3 regions of the Streptomyces sp. NPDC017246 genome follow, and region 2 is predicted to be linked to each of the others. Evidence: predicted binding sites of a transcription regulator. Region 2 holds the regulator's gene; each other region holds the start of a gene.
What was found. The regulator HrcA, encoded in region 2, represses chaperone genes, less so after heat shock. The targets are predictions, from matches to a motif close to TTNGCACTCNGNNNNNCNGAGTGCNAA.
Positions count from the first base shown of each region.

Region 1 (2,262 bases), on a different contig from region 2:
CCTGCTGGTCCTGCGCGGAGAGCGCGGCCACGGCGGCGATGTCGGACTTGTCCTCGATCGGGCGGGCGGTCGCGAGGAGCTCCTCGGACACGGCCTTGACCGCGGCGTCGATGCCCTTCTTCAGGGCGGCCGGGGAGGCACCGGCGGCGACGTTGCGCAGACCCTCGCGGACCAGGGCCTGGGCGAGCACGGTGGCGGTGGTGGTGCCGTCACCCGCGATGTCGTTGGTCTTGGTCGCCACCTCCTTCACCAGCTGGGCGCCGAGGTTCTCGAACGGGTCCTCGATCTCGACCTCGCGGGCGATCGTGACACCGTCGTTGGTGATGGTGGGGGCGCCGAACTTCTTGTCGATGACGACGTTGCGGCCCTTGGGGCCGATCGTCACCTTCACCGTGTCGGCAAGCTTGTTGACGCCGCGCTCAAGGGCGCGACGGGCGTCCTCGTCGAACTTCAGGATCTTCGCCATGGGAGCGGTTCAGCCCTCTCGGAATCGGGGTGGAACGAACCGCGCCCCGGGGCGCCTGGAAGGGGCCTCGGGGCGCAGCTCTGAGCATCTGCTGGGTGCTCGGTACTTCGGTACTTCGGTGCTTCGGTGAATTACTTCTCGATGATCGCGAGCACGTCGCGAGCCGAGAGGACGAGGTACTCCTCGCCGTTGTACTTCACCTCGGTGCCGCCGTACTTGCTGTACAGCACGATGTCGCCGGTCTTGACGTCGAGCGGCAGACGCTCGCCGTTCTCGAAACGGCCCGGGCCCACGGCCAGGACGACGCCCTCCTGGGGCTTCTCCTTGGCGGTGTCCGGAATGACCAGGCCAGAGGCGGTGGTCTGCTCGGCGTCGAGCGGCTGGACCACAATGCGGTCCTCGAGCGGCTTGATGGCAACCTTGGAGCTGGTGGTCGTCACGATCCGACCTCCCCCTTCGGAGATCTCGGGGTCAACTGTCTGAGGTGGCGACCAGGTGGATCCGTCGTCGCGGGTGCCGGACCTGCCCGTCGCTCTGTTGGCACTCTCCAGTGGTGAGTGCCAGAGCCGAGACTATGACCGCGATTAGCACTCGGTCAAGCGGAGTGCCAATTCCTCACTCGTGGCGGTTCCGTCGCGGTGGGGGAAGGCCGGGGAAAGCCCGTGACGGGCGGCCCGGTTCCGCACAGGGTTGCGGGCATGACGACATCCCGAACCCCCGGACGGACCGACCGGCGGCCGGAGGTGGTCGGCCGGCGGGCGGTTCCTGATGGCCGGACTGCCGCTGGTCGGCACGCTGGTCATCGGGGCGGAGGAGTGGGACCGCTCGCACCCCTCCGCGTCGCCCTCACCCCCGCGCTCCTCCTCGTACTCGTCCCCGCCCTCGTACCCCTCAGCGGGGCCGGAGGTCCGACACGGGCGGCAGCCCGGTCGACGCGCGGTCGACCGGCGGCGCCGGCCGCGCGTCGCGGGGGCCGACCCGCTCCACCGCCTTCCGGCCGAGGCGCTCGATCGAGTCCACGGTCGAGGCGCAGCCGGTGAGGCCCAGGACGAGTACCGCGGCCATGAGGGGCAGCACCTGTCGTCCGCTCACACGTAGTCCTCGAGCTTCGCGACCGCGTACCCCTTCGACGTGATCACGTTCATCACCCGGCGGATCATGTCGGACATGGAGCCCTTCCAGTCCTCCTTGCCGCGGAAGTGGGTGAGCACGATGTCGCCGGGGTGCAGGTCCCGGTCCCACTCGCGCCATTCCATGTGGTCGGGGAAGGCCTCGGCGGCCCACAGCGGGACGGCCTCGACGCCGCAGGACTTGGCGGCGCGCAGGGTGTCCTCGTTGTAGTTGCCGTACGGCGGGCGGAAGAGCGGGGGCCGCTTGCCGAATCGTTTCTCGATGACGTCCTGCATGCCGCAGATCTCGCGCTTCTGCTGCTTGTACGAGAGTCCGGGCAGATAGCGGTGGTTGAGGGTGTGGTTGTGGAGGGAGACCCCGGACTCCTGCGACTTCTGCATGCGGGCGAAGTAGGCGTAGTCGTCCTTGACGACGTAGTCGCTGAGGAAGGCGCTGTAGGGGATCCGCAGGTCCTTCATCATCCGCAGCAGCTCGGGGTCCTTCTCGGCGCCGTCGTCGATCGTCAGGAAGACGATCCTCTGCTTGGTCGGCACGGTGGTGAAGACCGGCGGCAGCCCTTCGCCGTCCGTCTCGAAGCCCTTGCGGGTGGTGATCCTCGGCTTGGTGGCGGGCGCGGCGGGGGCTTCGATCGGGGGCTTGGCGAGGCCCCACTTCCTGGCGGCGAG
Region 1 covers NZ_JBIRMW010000016.1:174,997-177,258, forward strand. Annotated here, with positions in the region: gene groL (chaperonin GroEL) at 1-466, opposite strand, end outside; gene groES (co-chaperone GroES) at 598-906, opposite strand; gene ACH4MY_RS30960 (hypothetical protein) at 1,358-1,558, opposite strand; gene ACH4MY_RS30965 (polysaccharide deacetylase family protein) at 1,555-2,262, opposite strand, start outside.
Region 1: the regulator HrcA is predicted to act here: its motif matches at 1,051-1,077, upstream of groES (co-chaperone GroES).

Region 2 (2,262 bases):
TCCGACCCCACCGCGCCGAAGACCTCCGCTCCCGCGAACGCCGCCGTGCCGAGCACATGGTCGAAATGCGGATGGCTCAGTGCGATGTGCGTCACTCTCCGGCCGCCCGTGAGTCCCGCGATCTGCGTCCGCAGCTCGGCGCCCTCCGCGAGCGAGGAGCCGGTGTCGTACAGCAGCACGGCCCGTTCCCCCAGTACCAGTCCGACCGTGGCGTCCCATCGGGGCAGCCGCCGCCGGCCCACCCCGTCCGCGAGCCGCTCCCATCCGTACGCTTCCCAATCCACGTCCATGCCGCGACGCTAGCCGATGGGGGCGCCGCCTCCTTGCCAGGAGCGACGCCCGCCGCCGTACACTGGCCGGGGGATCGCTGGCACTCGGGCAGGGTGAGTGCCAAAAGCGGAGCAACCGGAACGACGACGACAGCTGGAGGTGCGCACGATGCTCAGCGAACGCAGACTCGAAGTCCTGCGCGCCATCGTCCAGGACTATGTCGGGACGGAGGAGCCGGTCGGCTCCAAGGCGCTCACCGAGCGCCACAAGCTCGGAGTCTCGCCCGCCACCGTGCGCAACGACATGGCCGTGCTGGAGGAGGAGGGGTTCATCGCCCAGCCCCACACCAGTGCCGGCCGCATCCCGACCGACAAGGGCTACCGCCTCTTCGTCGACCGGCTCGCCGGCGTCAAGCCGCTGTCGACGCCCGAGCGCCGGGCCATCCACAACTTCCTCGACGGCGCCGTGGACCTGGACGACGTCGTCGGCCGTACGGTCCGGCTGCTCGCGCAGCTGACCCGCCAGGTCGCCGTCGTCCAGTACCCCTCGCTGACCCGCTCGACCGTCCGGCACGTGGAGCTGCTCTCGCTGGCCCCCGCGCGTCTGATGCTGGTGCTCATCACGGACACCGGCCGTGTGGAGCAGCGGCTCGTCGACTGCCCCGCGCCCTTCGGCGAGACCTCGCTCGCCGATCTGCGGGCCCGGCTCAACAGCCGGGTCGTCGGCCGCCGGTTCGCCGACGTGCCGCAGCTGGTGCAGGACCTCCCCGAGTCCTTCGAGGAGGTCGAGGACCGCGCCACGGTCTCGACCGTGCTCGCGACCCTTCTCGAGAGCCTCGTCGAGGAGCACGAGGAGCGGCTGATGATCGGCGGCACCGCCAATCTCACCCGCTTCGGACACGACTTCCCCCTGATGATCAGGCCCGTCCTTGAAGCTCTGGAGGAGCAGGTCGTGCTCCTCAAGCTGCTCGGCGAGGCCAAGGAATCGGGCATGACCGTACGGATCGGGCACGAGAACGCCCACGAGGGGCTGAGCTCCACGTCCGTCGTCTCGGTCGGCTACGGTTCGGGCGGCGAAGCAGTCGCCAAACTCGGCGTGGTCGGACCGACCCGCATGGACTACCCCGGAACGATGGGAGCGGTACGCGCAGTGGCACGTTACGTCGGACAGATCCTGGCGGAGTCGTAAGTGGCCACGGACTACTACGCCGTACTCGGCGTGCGCCGCGACGCGTCCCAGGACGAGATCAAGAAGGCCTTCCGGAGGCTCGCGCGCGAGCTGCACCCGGATGTGAATCCCGATCCGAAGACGCAGGAACGCTTCAAGGAGATCAACGCCGCCTACGAGGTCCTCTCGGACCCGCAGAAGAAGCAGGTCTACGACCTGGGTGGCGACCCGCTCTCGGCCTCCGGCGGAGGCGGCGCGGGCGGCTTCGGAGCCGGTGGCTTCGGCAACTTCTCCGACATCATGGACGCCTTCTTCGGCACGGCCTCGCAGCGCGGACCGCGCTCGCGGACCCGCCGAGGCCAGGACGCCATGATCCGTCTGGAGATCGACCTCAACGAGGCGGCCTTCGGCACCACCAAGGACATCCAGGTCGACACGGCGGTCGTCTGTACGACCTGCTCGGGCGAGGGCGCCGCACCCGGCACCTCCGCGCAGACCTGTGACATGTGCCGCGGCCGCGGCGAGGTCTCGCAGGTCACCCGGTCGTTCCTCGGCCAGGTCATGACCTCCCGCCCCTGCCCGCAGTGCCAGGGCTTCGGCACCGTCGTCCCGACCCCGTGCCCCGAGTGCGCGGGCGACGGCCGGGTCCGGTCCCGCCGCACCCTCACCGTCAAGATCCCGGCCGGTGTCGACAACGGCACCCGGATCCAGCTCGCGGGCGAGGGCGAGGTCGGCCCCGGCGGCGGCCCCGCCGGCGACCTGTACGTCGAGATCCACGAGACGCCGCACGACACGTTCCAGCGGCGCGGCGACGACCTGCACTGC
Region 2 covers NZ_JBIRMW010000001.1:328,844-331,105, reverse strand. Annotated here, with positions in the region: gene ACH4MY_RS01575 (MBL fold metallo-hydrolase) at 1-290, opposite strand, end outside; gene hrcA (heat-inducible transcriptional repressor HrcA) at 439-1,458, shown strand; gene dnaJ (molecular chaperone DnaJ) at 1,459-2,262, shown strand, end outside.

Region 3 (2,262 bases), on a different contig from region 2:
GGCGACGATGCCCTCCTCGACGGCCGCCTTCGCGTTGCGAACGGCGTCCTCGATGCGGTGCTTGCGCTCCTTGAGCTCGACCTCGGTCGCGGCGCCGGCCTTGATGACCGCAACACCGCCGGCGAGCTTCGCCAGGCGCTCCTGCAGCTTCTCGCGGTCGTAGTCGCTGTCCGAGTTCTCGATCTCGGCGCGGATCTGGTTCACGCGACCGGCGACCTGCTCGCTGTCACCGGCACCGTCGACGATGGTGGTCTCGTCCTTGGTGATGACGACCTTGCGGGCGCGGCCCAGCAGGTCGAGGCCCGCGTTCTCCAGCTTCAGGCCGACCTCCTCGGAGATGACCGTGCCGCCGGTGAGGATGGCGATGTCGTTCAGCATGGCCTTACGACGGTCGCCGAAGCCCGGGGCCTTGACCGCGACGGACTTGAAGGTGCCGCGGATCTTGTTGACGACCAGGGTCGACAGGGCCTCGCCCTCGACGTCCTCGGCGATGATCAGCAGGGGCTTGCCCGACTGCATGACCTTCTCCAGGAGCGGGAGCAGGTCCTTCACCGAGGAGATCTTGGAGTTGACGATGAGGAGGTACGGGTCGTCGAGCGACGACTCCATGCGCTCCATGTCGGTGGCGAAGTACGCCGAGATGTAGCCCTTGTCGAAGCGCATGCCCTCGGTGAGCTCCAGCTCCAGACCGAAGGTCTGGGACTCCTCGACGGTGATGACGCCTTCCTTGCCGACCTTGTCCATCGCCTCGGCGATGAGCTCGCCGATCTGGGTGTCGGCGGCGGAGATGGAGGCCGTCGAAGCGATCTGCTCCTTGGTCTCGACATCCTTCGCCTGCTCGAGCAGGGCGCCGGAGACGGCCTCGACGGCCTTCTCGATACCGCGCTTGAGGGCCATCGGGTTGGCACCGGCGGCCACGTTGCGCAGACCCTCGCGGACGAGCGCCTGGGCGAGAACGGTGGCGGTGGTCGTACCGTCGCCGGCGACGTCGTCCGTCTTCTTGGCGACTTCCTTGACCAGCTCGGCGCCGATCTTCTCGTACGGGTCCTCGAGCTCGATCTCCTTGGCGATGGAGACACCATCGTTGGTGATCGTGGGGGCGCCCCACTTCTTCTCGAGGACGACGTTGCGACCCTTGGGGCCGAGGGTGACCTTGACGGCGTCAGCGAGCTGGTTCATGCCGCGCTCGAGACCGCGCCGGGCCTCCTCGTCGAACGCGATGATCTTGGCCATGTGAAGTGGTCCTCCCGGACATGGGGTGGATAACGCTCCAGGACCGCGCCGACGCCCGCGACGGACGGCCTCCGCAGCTCCGCGTGGTTCCTTGCCCCACCCGGCCGGCGGCCTCGTCTGCCCGATCCTCGTAGCACTCTCACCTTCCGAGTGCTAACGCCAATGATTAGCACTCGCCCTAGGAGAGTGCAAGCGACTCTCGAGTTTCGGGAGGTGGACGGAGGGGCGTGAGGGGGCGCGGGAACGCGTGAGGGGCCCGCTTCCCCTCAGGGATGCGGGCCCCTCGACGGCGTTGCGTCGGTGGCCGATCGCGCCGCGCTCAGACGGCGAGCTTGACCATGTCCGCCTGCGGACCCTTCTGGCCCTGCGAGATCTCGAACTCGACTCGCTGTCCTTCTTCGAGGCTGCGGTAGCCATCCATCTGGATCGCGCTGTAGTGGACGAAAACATCCGCACCACCGTCGACCGCGATGAAGCCGTAGCCCTTCTCCGCGTTGAACCACTTGACGGTGCCCTGAGCCATGCCTAACTCCCCTATTACTGTGGCCCTTGCGCGGGACCGCACTTCGCGGACCCGGGTCAGACCCTGCGCCGGAACGCGTCGACCGCCGCTGAATGTATCTGCCCAACTGCCCTCTGCAACAGGTCAATCGAGCGAGAATTCTGGGCGTCGCGGAAAGGCGAATTGGGGAGAATCCCTTGAATCACGGGGCAAGTCGGGCCCGGCAAAGCGTGCAGAGGGTACACATCGCACACGCACTTTGGCTGCTTCTTGTCGCGCGGGGACGCATTCTCATATGCGTCCGGCATGAGCAGCGGAGGGGACTTCCCCAACTCTACCGCGCTCAACCATGCAGAATTGCCCCCTCCGCTTATAGACGCGGAAGGGGCAATTCAAGAAAGACGGGACAAGCGGTGGGGCGGAAGGTGCGGCGGAGGATCGACTCCCCCGCCGGCACCCTGCCCGGCGCTCAGCCTCCGGCGACGGCCGGGATGATCGAGACGCCGGCGCCGGCCGGGGTGGCCGTC
Region 3 covers NZ_JBIRMW010000017.1:130,634-132,895, reverse strand. Annotated here, with positions in the region: gene groL (chaperonin GroEL) at 1-1,233, opposite strand, end outside; gene ACH4MY_RS31725 (cold-shock protein) at 1,553-1,756, opposite strand; gene ACH4MY_RS31720 (MoaD/ThiS family protein) at 2,205-2,262, opposite strand, start outside.
Region 3: the regulator HrcA is predicted to act here: its motif matches at 1,400-1,426, upstream of groL (chaperonin GroEL).